Regions from separate parts of the Hoskinsella mucinilytica genome, predicted to be linked through region 2. Evidence: a T-box and tRNA genes for the amino acid it is inferred to sense, from the RefSeq annotation. Region 2 holds a T-box; the other holds one or more tRNA genes.
The links. The T-box of region 2 lies ahead of alaS (alanine--tRNA ligase). A T-box ahead of a tRNA ligase gene usually reads a tRNA of that ligase, here a tRNA-Ala.
Positions count from the first base shown of each region.

Region 1: it has a tRNA-Ala gene. The T-box ahead of alaS (alanine--tRNA ligase) is inferred to sense a tRNA for this amino acid. The anticodon was not compared.

Region 1 is NZ_JBEQZJ010000026.1:123-9,560, reverse strand. Features, by position in the region: gene UGRO018_RS10590 (HdeD family acid-resistance protein) at 1-1,101, opposite strand, end outside; gene UGRO018_RS10585 (GNAT family N-acetyltransferase) at 1,255-1,848, shown strand; gene UGRO018_RS10580 (M42 family metallopeptidase) at 1,827-2,900, shown strand; gene UGRO018_RS10575 (N-acetylmuramoyl-L-alanine amidase) at 2,970-3,656, shown strand; tRNA gene UGRO018_RS10570 (tRNA-Ile) at 3,804-3,880, shown strand; tRNA gene UGRO018_RS10565 (tRNA-Ala) at 3,899-3,974, shown strand; partial or broken gene UGRO018_RS10560 (hypothetical protein) at 3,991-4,167, opposite strand; gene UGRO018_RS10555 (NAD-dependent epimerase/dehydratase family protein) at 4,456-5,361, opposite strand; gene UGRO018_RS10550 (YitT family protein) at 5,441-6,298, opposite strand; gene UGRO018_RS10545 (BglG family transcription antiterminator) at 6,480-8,393, shown strand; gene UGRO018_RS10540 (RDD family protein) at 8,406-9,095, shown strand; partial or broken gene UGRO018_RS10535 (hypothetical protein) at 9,309-9,438, shown strand, end outside.
Region 2 is NZ_JBEQZJ010000020.1:3,617-13,054, reverse strand. Features, by position in the region: gene UGRO018_RS08620 (ComEC/Rec2 family competence protein) at 1-1,486, opposite strand, end outside; gene UGRO018_RS08615 (ComEA family DNA-binding protein) at 1,483-1,947, opposite strand; gene greA (transcription elongation factor GreA) at 2,022-2,498, opposite strand; gene udk (uridine kinase) at 2,528-3,160, opposite strand; gene mltG (endolytic transglycosylase MltG) at 3,170-4,240, opposite strand; gene UGRO018_RS08595 (DUF1292 domain-containing protein) at 4,218-4,478, opposite strand; gene ruvX (Holliday junction resolvase RuvX) at 4,515-4,928, opposite strand; gene UGRO018_RS08585 (IreB family regulatory phosphoprotein) at 4,928-5,185, opposite strand; gene alaS (alanine--tRNA ligase) at 5,246-7,873, opposite strand; T-box leader at 7,910-8,110, opposite strand; gene UGRO018_RS08575 (AI-2E family transporter) at 8,154-9,254, opposite strand; gene UGRO018_RS08570 (hypothetical protein) at 9,278-9,438, opposite strand, start outside.

The sequences.
Region 1 (9,438 bases), on a different contig from region 2:
GCGTACACAGTTATTTCCTAATACAAAATAGGTTTTAAAACATCCCTGTTGAAATTTATAAAATTCGGCATGAGTTGCCAAATAAAGTTGATTAGAGAACTGTGGATACTCTTTGGATGGATCTTTTACAATATTTGGTTTCCAAGGAATGGTATTGGTAAATAATGTCGCAAGCTCTTCGTGGACCTTTTGTTTTTGTTCCTCATTCAAACGTAATCCGAATGCAAAAATGGTATTTTCTTCATGTTGGATACAAAATGGTAAGTAAGGATCTTCATCGGCGATAAACAGTACACCATCACCTAAAGCTTCCATCATAAATACACTTTCATGGTCATAGTTCCCATATGAGTATACCTTATGATCCATACTGAAATCAATATGTCCGATCATACCAAATCCTTTTTCTGTGGCATGAATGTAAATCATCATATCACAATTTCCTTCTTCTTTTTGATCATAAAGAGATGCTTTTTCTCCATTATCTTGAAGATAATGATTCAATTGATTGATCATTCTTTTAGGTATCAATGCACACATCCAAATAGGAAGCGTGATACGAATCTTTCGTTTTAATGCATATTTATGATCAATCGAAAGGATATCACGTATATAGGTAAGGCCAAGTGCAATACAATAAATTCCTATCCATATTAACACATCCTCTACCTTCATATAAGGAGATAGTGATAATACGATTGCGAATATTAGATAAAAAATTGAGGCAACGCTGTCTATGAAAACACCGTTTGCATGGTTTTTCCAAGAGAGATAGGCATTGATTCCTTTGGCCATGCCATTGATAGCCAAATAACCGGCAAATAACAGGGTAAAGATGCTCATAGGAAGTTTTGGTGTTAAGATGCATAAAAATGCAAGGATCCCATCACATAAGATACGGAGGGTATCCGCATTATGAAAGTTATGCTGTAACCATTTTTTTATGAACAAGGAAAGCCCTTGTAATAAAGCGATGACACCTATCATCCATAAGAAAAAGGCTAAGATTGTTGCTTTTTTCCATATCAATAGGATACCAAAAATCAACAACATACTACCTGTGAAGGTATAGGTGACTTTATCCATATGTTTTTTGATCATAGACGATTTCCTCCCTTTTCTTTATGGTACAACTTTTTCTGCTCTCTCACAAGATTTTGAATGTTTGTTTATAAATACAAAACAGACGTTCTCTCTTGTGTTTGATTGATAAACGTTTATAATAGAAATGAACCATGAGGAGAGAAAAAGAGGATGAATGCAGAAATAGATGTTACAGGTGTTTGTTTGACAACGCCGAGATTAAGGATAAGAGAATGGCATAAAGAGGATCTACAGGATTTTTATGAATATGCATCAATGGAAGAAATCGGTCATATGGCCGGATGGAATCGCCATACTTGTATCGAGGATTCTCAAAAAATTCTAGATTTATTTATTCGAGAAAAGAAGACGTTTGCTGTTGTATGGAAACAAACGGGAAAAGTGATCGGTTCTATTGGGTTGGAACCCATTCATGTGAATATAGATGATCATTATGAATTGAAAAAGGGAAGAGAAATAGGCTATGCTTTACATCGAGGTGCATGGGGGAAAGGAATCATGCCAGAAGCAGTACGTGAAGTGATTCGTTATTGTTTTGAGGAATTAAATTATGATTTCTTATGCTGTGGTCATTTTCTTTTCAATCATCAATCACAAAGAGTCATCGAAAAACTAGGGTTTCATTATTTGAAGGATGTAGATTTCTCTACTCAGAATGGACAAAAGCAACAAAGTAAACTTTATATCATGACAAAGGAACAATACAAAGAGGAGTTAATCGTATGCACACAAAACAAGAAATGATACAAATGATTCAGCGATTTTCAAATGCAAATGGTGTAAGTGGTTTTGAAGATGAGGTAGTTTCCCTGGCTCAGGAATACTGTCCAAGTCAATTCACCTTTCATGAAGATCATTTAAGAAACGTATATTTGAAAGAAAAGATAGAAAAACAGGGGAAACCATATATTTTGATTGATGCCCATAGTGATGAAGTCGGCTTCATCATTCAAGCGATCAAACCTAATGGAACCATGACTTTTTTGCCATTAGGAGGTTGGGTACCAGATACCATGCCTGCATCTAAGGTACGCATTAAGACCATGGATGGTACTTATGTGAGTGGTATCATAGCCGCAAAACCACCGCATTTTATGAAGGATCGAGAACATCCCGAAGCTCTTTCCTCACAGGAAATGGTGATAGACGTAGGAGCATCCAGTAAGCAAGAGGTGATAGAGCGTTTTCATATTGGAATAGGTGCACCTGTTGTCCCGGATGTAATTTGTGAATATGACGAAGAAAAAGATCTATTCCTTGGTAAAGCATTCGACTGCCGTATAGGTTGTGCAGCTGTTATCGAAACCTTAGCTAGAGCCTTTAGTAATGAAATGAATATCATTGGTACCCTTTCTTCACAGGAAGAGGTAGGAGAGCGTGGAATGAATTTGGTCACTAAAACCATTTCTGCGGATATTGCGATTTGTTTTGAAGGTTGCCCTGCAGATGATACTTTTCAAGAGGAATGGATGATTCAGACTGCACTTCGTAAAGGAGGAATGCTTCGCCATTTCGATCGCAGTATGATTACCAATCCAAGATTTCAACGCTATGCCCTAGATCTTGCGAAAGAATTGAATATCCCATATCAAGAAAGTGTAAGAAGCGGTGGAGGTACCAATGGTGCTATGCTTCATGTTTCTCATAATGGAATACCAACGATCGTAATCGGAGTACCTGTACGCTATATTCATTCTCATCATGGTTTTACGACATTAGAGGATTTTGAACATAGCGTACAACTCGCAAGTGCTATTGTTTCTAGAATGAATCAAGATATCTTATCACGGTTTTAGGAAGTCTTCGGACTTCTTTTTTTAGTTATTAATTTTTTTCCCTAACATATACTGGAATTGGTGAGTGATATGAGGAGAAAAACTTATGTAATGATCGTGGCATTGGTCGCAACCGTTTGTGCATCCACTTTTATGCTATCCCATATACAACATATCAATGCTTTAAGAGATTATAAGGCATTGAGTGGTGTTAGTGTCGTATTGGACCCTGGACATGGTGGAAAAGATGATGGCGCAAGAACCAATGATGCAAAAGAACAGGAAATAAATTTAAAGATTGCGGAAAAGTTGAAACTATTATTGAGTAAAGATGGTGCCAGTGTCACTATGACAAGAGATGGTGCTTATGACTTAGCGAGTGAACAGGCAACGAATCGAAAAAAAGAGGATATGAAGAAAAGAGTGGAAATGATCAATCAGGATCAAACAGATCTATTTTTGAGCATTCACTTGAATGCTTATCCTAACCCATCTGTAAAAGGAGCACAAGCATTTTATAAAAAAGACAATGAAGTTAGCAGAGTATTTGCGGATATCGTACAGAAAAATTTTAAGAAATTGACAGGTACCAAGATGACAAGCAAAACGGGAGATTATTATATATTAAATAATACAAATAAAATCGGTGCTTTGGTGGAGTGTGGTTTTTTATCAAATGAAGAAGATCGGGAAAAATTGAAAACAGAAGAGTATCAACAAAAGGTTGCTCAATGCTTGTATGAAAGTGTCTTAGAATACTTCCAAATGTTAGCTTAAACGTATGACATTTTCTGATCGTTTATCATCGAAAAAGTTAGCAAATATAGGGTGAAAAAAGAAATGCAAAAAAAATAAAAAAAATTTAAATTTCTTGTTGACAGATATAAACCTCCATGGTATTATAATAGGGCATTCGATGGAAACGGGCCTGTAGCTCAGGTGGTTAGAGCGCACCCCTGATAAGGGTGAGGTCGTTGGTTCAAGTCCATTCAGGCCCACCATCGAATTTAAATATACATGGGGTTTTAGCTCAGCTGGGAGAGCACCTGCCTTGCACGCAGGGGGTCATCGGTTCGATCCCGATAAGCTCCACCAAATAACAAATAAGTCCTTAAATAAAGGACTTTTTTATATGTTGAGAAGATTTATTCACATAATCAATCAAATAATCTTCACTATCTTTAATCAAATGAGTATAAACTTTAAGTGTGATATTAACATCACTATGACCTAATCGTTTCCTAACTGCTACAATATTAACACCACTTGAAATAAGATTAGAAGCATGGTAATGTCTGAATTATGAATTCGTATTCTTTTCAAATGAGATTTTTTTATAGCCGTATCTTTGACATTTTCAAGCGTAGATCGTGGTATAAGCTTTATAAGACCAAAAATAAATGAATCATCATTAAAACCACAAACATTCATTAGTAATCATTTAAATATTGAGAAATAGTTGAACCTAAAGTAACTTTACGTGTACTAAATATATTTTTAGTTTCCTATAGGCTTCAACTAAATGCTTTAAAAAAATCATGTCATCCCTTGTGTTAGGGAAACATGATTTTTTACATTATGAGGTAAAATGTTTATCAATGAATTCGATATAATCTTTTCTGACATGATCTTGTGGATGAGCACAATACCAATCAAAGGACTCTTTTAGACCTATGACAAGATCTTTTGTATCACATAAGAGTTCTTTCTGTCTGGTCACATCTAATTCATATTCATAATCGTGGAAACTAAAGTAATCTCTTTGATTTTCATGTTGTGTGACAGGTATCATTTGAAGCTTTGCTTGTGCAACTTGATAACAAAGCTCTACAAATGTTTTTACATCCACGGTTGATTCATTTCCAACATTATAAATATGATGCTTTGGGTGTTTGGTAATTAATAACTCAATCATCCTACATAAATCCTCTACATGAAAAAATTGTAGCTTCATATTACCGTTTTTCGGTAAATAAAAAGGTCTGTTTTTCAATGCGCATTCAAAGACAAAAGGCTCTCTATAAAGATTTTGCATAGGTCCATATAAATAAGGCGGTCGTAGAATATAAGCCTGTGGAACCTTAGTTAAAAGATATTTCTCAGCATCCGCTTTATTTGTTCCATAGTCTTTCCAAATACTATTTGGACCAATCTTTTGATCCTCTGAAAAAGGTTGTGGATTGGTTTCGGGATAGACTGCCGAAGAACTGATAAATACATAGTCTTGTACCTTAGGTAATGCTTGTAATAAGTGTTCGATATCAAGAGAATGATAGGCACAAACATCAATTACTGCATCAAAATTTTGACACTTAAGTTCATCTTGTAAATGGTTTCTGTCAGCACAAATCAAATGTACACCTTCTACTTGTGGTCTGGAATTTCGATTTAAAACCGTAACTTCATATCCCTTCTTAACAAAATACTGTGCTACAAAACGACTGACAAATACCGTTCCTCCTGTAATCAAAAGATGCTTCATTTTATTTGCCTCACTTTCTATATTGATAGGATATCTTTTTTTCTGAAATTATGCAAGAAAAAAACGGTTAGTTACCGTTTTAATCAATTGGGCGTTGATAGAAACCACCGAAAAATTGTTCTGTCCTTAATACATTGATGATAGCGTGAGGATCTACCTCTTGAATGATATGAACAGCATCTGTGATCTCATAAGAAGAAACCACGGTATGCAACAGATATAACTTTTTCTTACTAAATCCACCATAACCTTGTACACAAGAGATACCATGACGAAAGTTATCTACATAGCCATCGATGACATTTTCAGGGTCATCAGTTGTAATCTGTAAGGTAACTCGTTCATAACGATGATGAAAGGTAGAAATCGTCTTGGTAGAAATAAACTGGAAGACGATGGAATATCCCGCATAGATCCAACCAAACATATAACCGAAAATACAAAGAATGATCGCATTAAATACAAATACCTGTTCCCATATGGAACGTCCGATCTTATTAGATACATACAATGCGATAAAGTCAGTTCCACCTGTACTGGCGCTAGATTTTAACGCCAACACTACACTGATTCCATATAAAAAACCACCAAATACAACATTTAATACCACATCATCAAACAGTGCCGGAAAGGTAAGGACCTTCAACAATAAAGAAGTTGTGATAAATTGAATCGTTGATAAGAATGTGAATTTTTTTGAAATGCTCTTGTAACAGGCCAATGCAACCGGAATATTCAAAACCAAAATACATATGGATGTTGAAATGTTTTGCCCATATAAGCCGGCAATTTTATCGATCAGTATTGCAACACCGGTAAAACCACTACTTAATAAATTACTAGGCTGAATAAATGCCTTAATGACATAGGTCTGTAAAAGAGAACTCAGTAATACGCCCCCTAAGCATAAGATAAATCTCAATTTTTTATTCTTCATGTCATTCTCCCTTCAATTGAAATCATTCATCATTATATCTAAGTAGAGAAAAAACGATGCGAAAACATCTTCCTAGTCCTAGGAAATTCTTACTAAGGAAATTTCCTAGGTGTTAGGAAAAACTGTTGGGAACATCTAAGAAAGTTTGATTTATAATAATATTAGAAAGGGCGTGTAGAAAATGGCATTGAACAAACGGCAGGAAAGAATTATTGCTATGATGAACGACGCAAACGAATGGATCACAGGTAAAGAACTTAGTAAGCTATTGAATGTAAGTGATCGTACCATACGAAGTGATATGGACGCAATCAATCGTTATTATAATGAGGAATTGATTGAGAGCAATTTGCGTTATGGGTATCATCTAAATCCTGAAATCTTTCGTACGCTTGATATTGAATTAGCTGAACCAATACCACAAACACCACAAGAGCGTTGTGTTTATATCATACAAGAGTTGTTATTTGAAAAGAATGAATTGAATTTGTTATCTTTACAGGACAAAGTATTTGTAAGTGAATATTCCATTGATAATGACATAAAGCGTATCAAGAAAATGATTGAACCTTATCCGGAATTGAAGTTGGTAAGAAGCAAGAATTATATCCATCTTGAGGGAGCTGAGGAAAGTAAGCGAAAGTTATATAAAGATTTACTGGCTGCTGAAACGCAAGGTAATTTCTTGAATCTAAATAATTTGGCTGCCTTATATAAGGATTTTGACTTATTATTGGTGAAGGATATATTGGAATCCACCTTTGATAAGCATAACTATCACGTTAGAGAAATGGCATTTCCTATGTTGATGATCCATGTAGGAATCGCAATTGAACGTATCATACGCAGAAACTACATACAAACAGATCGTAAAAATGAAGAACTGAAACAAAGTCAGGAATATAAGATCGCCGAAGAATTTTTCTGTAATGTTGCCAAAAAAATTCGTATTGAAATTGTAGAAGACGAAGTTGCTTTGTTGGCATTATTATTGATGGGAAAAAAAGGAACAAGCTATACCAAAGATTTGGTCGCAATGACGCATCATTCTTTATCCAGTGATGAAGTAGTTGAAGGTATGCTAGATGTTATTCATAGCGATTTCGATATTGATTTCTGTCAGGACTCGGATTTAAAAATCGGTTTAAAGATGCATATGCAATCATTGATGGAACGTCAAATGAAACATGTTGAAGTTTCTAATGTTTATTTACAAGAAATCAAGCGTAAATACCCTTTGGTGTTTGAAATGGGTATTCGTGTTGCACGGTATCTAGAAGAACAACTAGGAGAAGAAATCAATGAAAATGAAATTGGATTTTTATCTTTGCACTTAGGTTCTGCTTTTGAACGAGCAAATCTATCTGGAAAATATCGTGTTGTTATGATTTATCCACATGATCAGGCATTAAGTAATATGTGTGTAAGAAAAGTGGAAAATCGTTTTGGAGAACGAATGGGTATTGTGGAATGTCTGAATTTCTTTGAAGAAAAAACGATTCAACGCATCAAACCGGATTTGATTTTAACCACACTACCTCTGAAACATGATCTAGATATTACAACCATTCAAATATCATTGTTTGTCAACTTAGAGGATGAAAGTCGTATCTTTCAGGCATTGAATCTATTAGATAAGAAACGTTTTCAAAAGGAATTTCAAGAGGGTATCAAAGGAATGATTGAACCGGAATTCTTTTATACAGACTTAGAAGTATCCAATAGTGAGGATGTCATCAATTTTATGTGTGATCGCTTATATACTGCCGGCTATACGCCGGAAAACTTCAAGGAATCCGTATTAAAAAGAGAAACAATGTCCGCAACATCGTTCACCTATTCTTTTGCGGTTCCACATAGTTTTGATGTATTGAGTATCAAATCCAACATATCTGTAGCAATTCTAAAAAAACCGATTGCATGGGGTGCATTTGATGTGAAACTGGTGATTCTACTTGCAATTAATGAAGAAGATCGCTATATGTTGAAAATGTTTTTTGACTGGTTAAGCAATGCTGTCAGTGATGCCAATCGTTTTGCGACCCTATTGGAAAGTAAGGATTATAATGATTTTATCAACCGTATTGTTGAGTAAGGAGAAATGATGATGACAAATACAAAGAAAGCACAAAACACCAAGAAAAATCACAGTTATCAAGAACCTAAAATGAGCTTTATTGATCGTATGACTGTTGCAATGATGAAAAAGGAAGAGGATGAAAAATCAGAAAAAAATTATCCACCAGTTGCTAATATCAGACGTTTCTTAGGATATTTATTTGACTTTTTCTTAGCTAATGTTTTAGCTGTCATTCCTTTGGTATTTATACAATCCAGATTGACAGGATCTACAAATACAACGCAAGTATTGGCTGGTTTGCCTTTGATGTGGGTATATATCATTACTGCTCTTGTATTCGCAATGTACATTATTTATTATGTATGGATTCCTTATAAAATTTGGCCAGGGCAAACACCAGCTAAACGTTTGCTTGGATATAAAATCGTGATGAAGGATGGTTCTGATGTTACTTTGAAAGCATTGTTCTTAAGAAATGTCTTTGCTATGACCTTTTTAGAAGGTGCAGCATTCACAACAACTTATGTCATTCAGCTAATCGTTTTAACAATAGGAATTGATTATCCTTCCTATATCTCTTATATTTGTTATTTTATGACACTATTATCCATAGTTGTTACTTGGACAAATCCGAATCGTAGAATGATTCATGATTTTGTCGGTGGCACTAAGGTTTATAAACTTGATCAAGAAAAAGATACCTATCATGCATTTTAATCAATAGAGGATAGCAAAACTGTTATCCTTTTTCTTTTGCATTGGTAACAGATAATGGATATTTAAATCCTTTAATTGAATGCAGATAAAGAAGAATTTCCAATTTTTAAAAAGATTTGAATAAAATTTAGGATTTTCACCTCTGTTTTACGTATGTAGATAGGTAAGGGCCATTTCTATATAGCGAGCCTAGAAAGATACGAGGTGAAATCATTGAAAAAAATTGAAGAATCAAAGCAACAAAAAGTAAGTTTTCAAAATGATGTATTATTTAAGCATTTTTTCATCGGCATGGATGAGGATTCTATCTTTTTGCGACATACGGTGATTGGTTTAACAACGA
Region 2 (9,438 bases):
TAATGATCTGTTTTACATCAACCAAATGTGTTAGCTCTTCTACACCTCCACTATGATCATAATCATCATGGGTCACGATCAAAAGATCAATACGATCGATATGCTTTTTCTTCAATACGGGGACGATGATATCTTTTGGTATATCTTTATAAAGACTACCCATAGCATCGATCATGATGACACCTTGATGGAAAGGAAGCGTGATGATCGTACAATCGCCTTGTCCAACATCCAGCATATAGACTTCACCAAAAGGATCAAGATAACAAGATACTTGAGTATATAACAGCATGAGCATCAATTGCACCACATAGCGCTTCTTTTTTTCAGTCAAGTATCTGCTTAAGAATAAGATCCAATATCCGATCCATAACATCGTAGGAGCATACACCCATACCATGTTGTTTGCTGAAAGCTGTTCCAGTATATTACGATACCCAAGTACCATAGATACAGGAAACGGCGTTATCAGTATAACAAGAGCTGAAGCATAAAGCACAGCGTAAAGCTTCCTAAGCATAGGAAAGAAAACAATGGATAACATATCAACTTGTTGTAAACAAGCGAACTGAATGGGAATGAGCACCAAAAACGAAATAACTCTTTTTTTGATGTGGGCAAGATCAAAGATGGATACTAATTGAAATGCTACCGGAATGATAAAAGACAACTCATACGCCATATAAGGAGCAACCATAAGGATCAATACCATGCTGCATCCCAATCGATCTTTGGTATCCAAAGAAGGACATAGAAAACGAATGAGCTGAAAACTCAAAATCCTCAACATCGTTGAAGAGAATACAGTTAGATAAGCGTGGATGCCCATACCGATAAAACAAACGACCTCCAATACAGAATTAGAAAAGAAGATAGAAAGCATAGATCGTATGACTTGCCAAAAGGTTACAATGTGCATTCCACTGGAAGTTATCATATAACTGACATCCTCCTCATGGATACCATAAAGCAATTCATTCAATATCTGCTTTTTTTCTGTAGGCTGTGTTTGAATATAGGAATACAAATCATGAGCCAAGCCTTTCCCTTGTTGCTTAACTTTATAGGATTCCACTTGGATACCATAGAAAATATTTCTTCTACTGCACCAATCGGGAAAATAAAATCCAGGTGGATTATGTACTCCATCGATACGCTCAAAATCCCCTTGAACCTCAATGACATCAGATAAGGAAACATCCTTCACACCATATACCAATACTTTCTGATCATCACATGATGCAACCACATAATTACTTTTGATTTCTTGTATCACGATGACCTTATTCGTAGGTAGTGTCGGCTGTCTTGGTTGAATACGAATCAACGCCAACAGCAAAAAGATCAAAAATAATCCATGTCCTTTTGAAAAATGACGAATATGAAAATATCCTATGACCAAGAAGATCAATACGCAGACAAACAGCGAATTCATGTAAACAGCACCCCATAGTGCCAACGCAAAAAATAGCCAACTTTGCTTCATAGGCAGATCCTATCCTGAATTTTGTGAAACAGGGCATCTTTGATTCCCTTTACCTTTTTGATATCTTCAATCGTTTTAAACGGGGTCTGATTTCGATAATCAATAATACGTTGTGCAATAGATGGCCCAATACCCGGAAGCGAATCCAATTCTTCTAACGATGCTGAGTTGATTGAAATTTTGACTTCCTCTTGTTGTTTCGGTATGACCAATACACTTTCATTGGCGATATCCATTGCCAGGTTGATGCTTGATATATCTGCATCTTGTTTACAACCGCCAGCTAACTGTAGAATTTCTTCTACGCTCGCATGCACCGCTACCTCATAGGTACCTGGATGATACACCTCACCCTTTACCTCTACTGTCTTTTGTTTTGTTTCATATTGCCGCATATCCACAAAAGAATATCTTGAACAAAGCAAAAGAAGGAAGAAAACTACCAATCCTAATTTTTTCATAAAATCACCTCTATATATTTACTACGTAAAAAGAGGTGAAAAATCCTAAAAAAAATCCGATTTTTTCGGATTTTTTATTTTAATGAGATAATTTTAACATCATATGGTTCTTCTACATTCTCAATACGCACCGTATCTCCTGCCTTATTATCCATCAAAGCGACAGCCAAAGGGGTGATATTGCTAAGCTTACCATTCATAGGATCAGCCTCGATAGAACCAACGATCGTATAAGTTTCTTCTTCATTTGTTTCCAGATCCTTAATGGTCACAGTTGAACCTAAGGAAACTGTTTTATTAGAAACGGATTTATCTTCACTGATGATCTCAGCTTTGGCAATCATTGCTTCCAATTCACGAATTCTTGCTTCTACACGGGCCTGGTGATCACGTGCAGCGTCATAATCTGCATTCTCACTCAAGTCACCCTGTGCACGGGCTTCTTGCAGTTCTCTAATAACCTCATCACGAACGACATGAATTAGATTTTCCTGTTCCTTGACTAATTCATCATAACCTTCTTGTGTAACTAAAAATTTTTCCTCAGCCATAGTTTATATTTCACTCCTATCGCATGGTATTATACCATGTTTTTCTCTATTATACTACTAATTTTTGTAATCAGAAGATCAATTGCGACCATGTTGTGTCCACCTTCAGGTATGATGATATCCGCATATCGTTTGCTTGGCTCCACAAATTGATTATGCATATCACGAACCGTCATCGTATATTGATCCACAACCGAATCCAATGTTCTTCCTCGTTTTTTTACATCTCGCTTCAATCTTCGAATAAAGCGGATATCCGCATCGGTATCGACAAACACTTTAATATCACAAAGCTCTCTTAATGCTTCCTGCTCAAGTACAAACAATCCCTCGACCACAATAACATCACTTGGTTCCATCCATTCCACTTCATGACTCCTTGTATGCTCCACAAAATCATAGACCGGTTTTTCAACAGCGATACCTTGAAGTAACTGCTTGAGTTGCAGAATCAATAAATCATGATCAAAGGCAAAGGGATGATCGTAATTGGTTTTGACACGTTCTTCCATCGTTTTATCGCTTTGATCCTTGTAATAATCATCCTCACGAATGATAGAAACTGATTTTGTATGTTCATATGCTTCTTTTAATTGTCTGCTGATACTAGTCTTGCCTGATGCACTGCCTCCGGCAATCCCTATTATGATCGTCTTTTTCATACTAACCTCTTATTTTCGTAGATTGTACTTATCGATATTAGCCTCTTGCTCATCCAATGTTTTAGAATAATAGACACTACCATCTCCATAAATATCCGCTACAAAATAAAGATAATCGCTCTTGGTCGGATGAAGCACAGCCTCGATTGCATCCTCACCGGGATTTTCAATTGGACCGATCGGTAATCCTTTATGTACATATGTATTGTAAGGAGAATCAATGTTTGTATTTACCTCACAATCCTCTGGATCACTTAATTTATCATACATTGCATAACAAACAGTTACACTGGAGTCTAATTTCATATCTTGAGTTAAACGGTTATAGAAAACTCCCGCAATAAGCTTCATATCCTCTGGCTTGCTTGCCTCGTATTGTACGATACTGGCCAATGTCATAAGTTCATGAATGCTCATGTTGCTTTGATCTATATCTTTTTTATGCTTATCATAAATACTTTGAAAATGATCTAAAAAGGTACTGGTAATTTCTTTTGCATCTGCATCTTTAGCAAACGTATACGTTTCAGGGAATAGATACCCTTCCAGTTTTACCCTTGTTTGATCATTTAATACATCTTGCGTTAAAAACGGATAAGTTTTCATCAATTCTTTGATATAGGCATCATCATTCCATAATGCAATCAATTCTTCTGCGGATATTCCCATTTTCTTTTGAAGCTCAACAGCGATATCCTTAGCCCAAATACCTTCTCTGAAGGTGATCATGACCTCATCACCTTTTGCTAAATTAGCATCATTCAAAGCTTCCAAAATTTCTTGCGTACTCCAGCTTTTATCTAATACAAAATTTCCTGCCTTTACATCTTGTAGACCATTCAGCTTACTACACAATTTAGTCGTCATCTCATTTTTTATCAAGCCTTCTTTTTTTAGGTTTGATATCACAAGTGACATTCCTTCTCCGCTTTGAATCTCAAAATTCACCTTTTCGCTAGTAGCGCTGATTGGCTTTAAGCTTTGTTGATAAAAAACAAATCCACCCAATCCCAACACTACAACAATAGCTGCGATCAAACAGGGAATCCAAACCTTTTTATTCGTCAACAGCTTCTTCATCTTCAGCAAATGCTCCTATTACTTCTTCAACCATTGCCCATTCTTCATCAGATTCGATTGGCAATAAATTTCCTTCCTCATCATAACGAGATGCAAATACTTCACCCGTATCAGAATCAGGATCTTCAAATACTACATAGGTCTTTTCCTTTGCTTCATCTTCAAATGTGAATAAAATTTCCATTCTTTTTTCATTGCCGTTTTCATCTGTAACATATAAACTACTTGAATCTAACATAATTTTTCCTCCTAAAAGCTAAGGGGCTTTATGCCCCTAGTATTTGCTATCTAAATAACTTTGAAGTATCTGAACTGCTGCCATCTGGTCGATGACCTTCTTGCGCTTTTTACGTGACACATTTCCGGCAATCAAAATTTTCTCGGCTGCAACGGTTGTCAATCGTTCATCCCATAAGATAACTTCAATGCCAAGCGTTTCTAATTTTTCCTTAAATGCATAACTGATTTCCCCACGGATACCAACATCTCCATTCATATGTTTTGGTAAACCTAAGACAGCTGTTGTAATCTGAAATTCCTTGATGTATGCTTGTACCTGTTCAAAAGCGGAATCATAATCATCACTTTCAAATCTTAACGTTTCAACAGGACGAGCGATCATGCCCATGGCATCACTGACACTGACCCCTAATGTCTTACTTCCTAAATCTAATCCCAATGTTCGCATTATTTATCTTCTTCCAGATATGCTCTCACCAATTCCTCGATAATCTCATATCGTTCCACACTTTGAATAATCGTACGTGCATTGTTATGTGAACTAATGTAAGCAGGATCATTACTAATCAGATAACCAGCGAGCTGGTTGACAGAATTATAGCCTCTTTCATCCAATGCTTCTTTTACTAAGCGTAATACATGCTTGATATTGTCTCGTTTTAAATCATCTGATTTAAAAGACATCGTTTCCGTAACATCTTTCATCGTATTACCTCCTTTTGTCTATAACCTTATTTTAGCTTATTTTACCTTAAAAGAAAACCCTTATGACAGCATATTTGCAATTTCACTCATTGCTGCGTCAATTTTTGAAGTATCCTTTCCACCGGATTGTGCCATATCATTTCGACCTCCGCCTTTTCCATCACAAAGCAAAGCAGCCTGTTTTACCAAATCACCACATTTTACTCCACTTTGAACGGCAAGTTCATCTGCACCGGCAACAAATACCACTTTATCCTGTGCAACGCTCGCTAAAAATACAACCACATTTTCCTTTTGCGATTTGATGGTCGCAACGATATCCTTCATTGCTTTGGCATCCAAACCATCTACACGCTCTAATAATACATTTCTTCCATTCATCTCTTTTAAATGAGTTATCATATCATTTGCTTGAAGCGAGAACATCTTAGCTTGAAGTGTTGCTAATTCTTTTTTCAAACTTGCATTTTCATCTAACATGGCAGAAACCTTAGTTTCTACATGAGCGATGCCTTTCATTTTAAGATCAGTCGCAATCATATGTAAAGTGTCATTTTCTTTCGCAAATTCTTGATATGCATCATATCCTGTTTTTGCAGTAATTCGTCTTACACCAGAACCGATGCTTTCCTCACTTATGATTTTACATACACCGATTTCCTGCGTATTATTGACATGACACCCTCCGCAGAATTCCTTAGAAACATTTCCCATCGTAACGACACGAACCACATCACCATATTTTTCATCAAATAAGGCTGTTGCGCCACTTTGTTTGGCTTCTTCAATTGGCATTTCTTCCTTACAAACCACATAATGTGCAGCAATATATTGATTGACCAACATCTCGATTTCTTTAAGCTGTTGTTTATTTACCTTTTCAAAATGAGTGAAGTCAAAGCGAAGATATTCATCACTGACAAAACTTCCTGCCTGTTGAATATGGCTTCCAACTACTTGTTTCAATGCACTTTGAAGCAAATGGGTACAAGAGTGATTATGTGTGATGATATCACGTTTTTTATGATCTACCTTTAACGTTAGCTCATCGCCCTCTTTTAATGTACCATATGCAATCTTCACCTTATGTAGATGCTGTTTATGTGGCGCTTTGCTTGTCGTTGAAACTAATGCGTGTACTTGGTCATTTTCCATGATACCACTATCACCGATCTGACCACCACTTTCCGCATAGAATACCGTTTGATCAACTACCACATCGCCCTCATCATCCAACACATCTACTCTGACACCATCTTTAAACAATGCAATCACGTGCGCCGTTGTTTCTCTTTGATCATATCCGATAAAGTTACTTTCTGCGACAAACTCCATAAGATCCTTTGATTGTGATGACATAGATTGTGCATCTTCACGTGCATTTCTTGCACGCTCTCTTTGTTTCTCCATTTCCGCATGGAAGCCATCTTCATCTACTTGATAGCCACTTTCCAAAGCAATTTCTATCGTTAGTTCTAATGGGAAGCCATAGGTGTCATATAATTTAAAGGCCGTCACACCATCGATCGTCTTCGTATCGGCATTTTGTACCATAACATCTTTCAATAGTTTTTCACCATCTACCAAAGTCGCATGGAAACGCTCTTCTTCTGCCTTTACCAATTTTGCGATATAATCCAATTTTTCCTCAAGATAAGGATAATAATCCTTCATGATCTCATAAACGGTTGGAACCAATCGATACATAAAAGCTCCTTCGATTTTTAACTTTTTCGCAAAACGCACTGCACGACGTAAGACACGACGTAAAACATAGCCACGCCCTTCATTTGAAAATAAAGCACCATCCGCAAGTGCAAATGTCACGGTACGAATATGATCCGCAATCACACGAAATGCCATTTTATATTCAGGATCACCATAACGTTTTTCTGTATAATGCTCTACTTCATGAATGATCGGTAAGAATAGATCTGTATCAAAATTGGTTTCACCACCTTGTACAAGACATACCAAACGTTCTAATCCCATACCTGTATCGATGTTTTTATGTGGTAATTCCTTATATTCATTTCTAGGCAATTCCGGTTTACAATCAAATTGTGAGAAAACTACATTCCACACTTCGATATATCGATCGTTTTCCATTTCCTCAAAGAACAAACGCTCCCCTAGACCTTTTGGATCATACGCAGGTCCACGGTCAAAGAAGATCTCACTATCAGGGCCTCCTGGACCTTCTCCGATTTCCCAGAAGTTATCATATGTCTTTAAGATATGAGATGGATCTACACCACATACTTCGGTCCAAATGCGATATGCATCTGCATCATCAGTATAAACTGATACATATAGTTTTTCTTTAGGAAAACCGATCCACTCTGGACTTGTTAGAAATTCCCAAGCAAATGGAATCGCCTCTTCCTTAAAATAATCGCCGATAGAAAAATTACCTAGCATCTCAAAGAATGTATGATGACGTGCCGTCTTCCCTACATTTTCAATGTCATTGGTACGAATAGATTTTTGTGCATTTGCGATTCTAGGACTTTCTGGTTTGACACTACCATCAAAATACTTTTTCAAAGCCGCAACTCCTGCATTGATCCATAAAAGAGTTGGATCATCATGTGGTACCAAAGAAGCACCTGGTTCGATCATATGACCTTTCGATTTGAAATAATCTAGAAATAGCTGTCTGATTTGACTTCCTGTTAATTGTTTCATTAAACATCCTCCTTACAATAAAAAAATCGTTCCAATCATAGGAACGATAGATTTTCTCTTACCGCGGTACCATCCTAGTTCACTCATTTGTTGAGTACACCTTAATTTCTTCATTAACGCCGAAGACCCGCGTAACCACTCCCAAGCAGCCTTCCATGATCTCATCACAAAGCTTTCACCAACCGCTTTTTCTCTAAGCTGAATCTTTCATGTACTCCTCTTGTTCCTCGTGTTTTTATGCGTTTCAATTATAACAAATCTTATATTTATTTACAAGGTTTTATTTTCTGTATGCATTCGTTTTCTCTTCTTTCATAACTTCATCAAAATCCTGCCAAATATCTTCCCATTCTCCTAGTTGATCACTGGTTTTCGCATGCAGATAACTTCGAATGGCAATCTGAGCGATACTAGCAAAAATTGGAGATAAAATCACACCGACAACTCCAAATAACGCTTCTCCTATGAAGATGAAAATGAAAGATAGAATAGGACGAACATTCATAGTGTGATTAAATATCAGAGGCTGAATGATATTACTTTCTAATTGTTGAATACACCATACGATACCAAAGGCAAGCCAAGGAAATTCTTTATAGCTTAATGCTCCTGCAATGGCGATCAAAATCAATCCAAGGGTAGCGCCAATATACGGAAATAGATTCAACAAAGCAAGTATAATGGCATATAAGATTGCATTAGGAAAGTCAAATATATATAAAACAACGCCGACACTTAATGTGATAAACAACAAATCTAATAGAGTACCACAAAGATACTGATAGACGATATTGCTCATCGTGTGATAAAAATTCGCATAACGTTTGTAGTCTTTCCAAAGTTTTTTTGCGCTACGCTTCCAATAATCTAAATCTAATGATAAGAAAAACGCTGTAAAAAACGCAATACCATAATCCGTAAAGGTACTCATCGTTGTTTTCAAAGAATCAATGACCAATACATAACCTTCTTGCATATATTTGTTTTTAAAATCTTCGATATTACCAAAAGCAATATGATAGTGATCTAAAAAGTCTTCTAATCGAGCAATCCAGGAAGGAAGTATCGTCACAAAATCCATAAGTTGATGATAAAGTAAAGGAATCATACCAATCGCAAACACCAATAAGAATATGATAATAGCTGTATATACAATGAAAACAGATAACTTAGTTGAACAATGTCGTTTCAACTTATCGATAAAAGGCTGTAAAAATAAAGCAATGACAATTCCTCCAAATACCGGTACAAAACTATGATATAAAGAGAGCAGCCATTCAAATAATTGCGTCTGTTTTAAAATCAAAATCAAAACAAGACAACATATAAAAAGAGGAAGAAGCTTTTTTGCATAAATACGCAAACACTCAAGTAGTTTCATAAAAGAAAAACCCCTGTATGGGGTTAATCCAGATCCATGCAATCACAAATCGTATCTGTTGCATGGTGAAGTTTTTTCATCATTTTCTTTTTCGTTTTCTTTGATTTATGACAAAAATCTTCTAGCTCTTCCTCTTGGCTATACCCGATATAAATTCCCAGAACCATACCTAAGGCAGCCGATA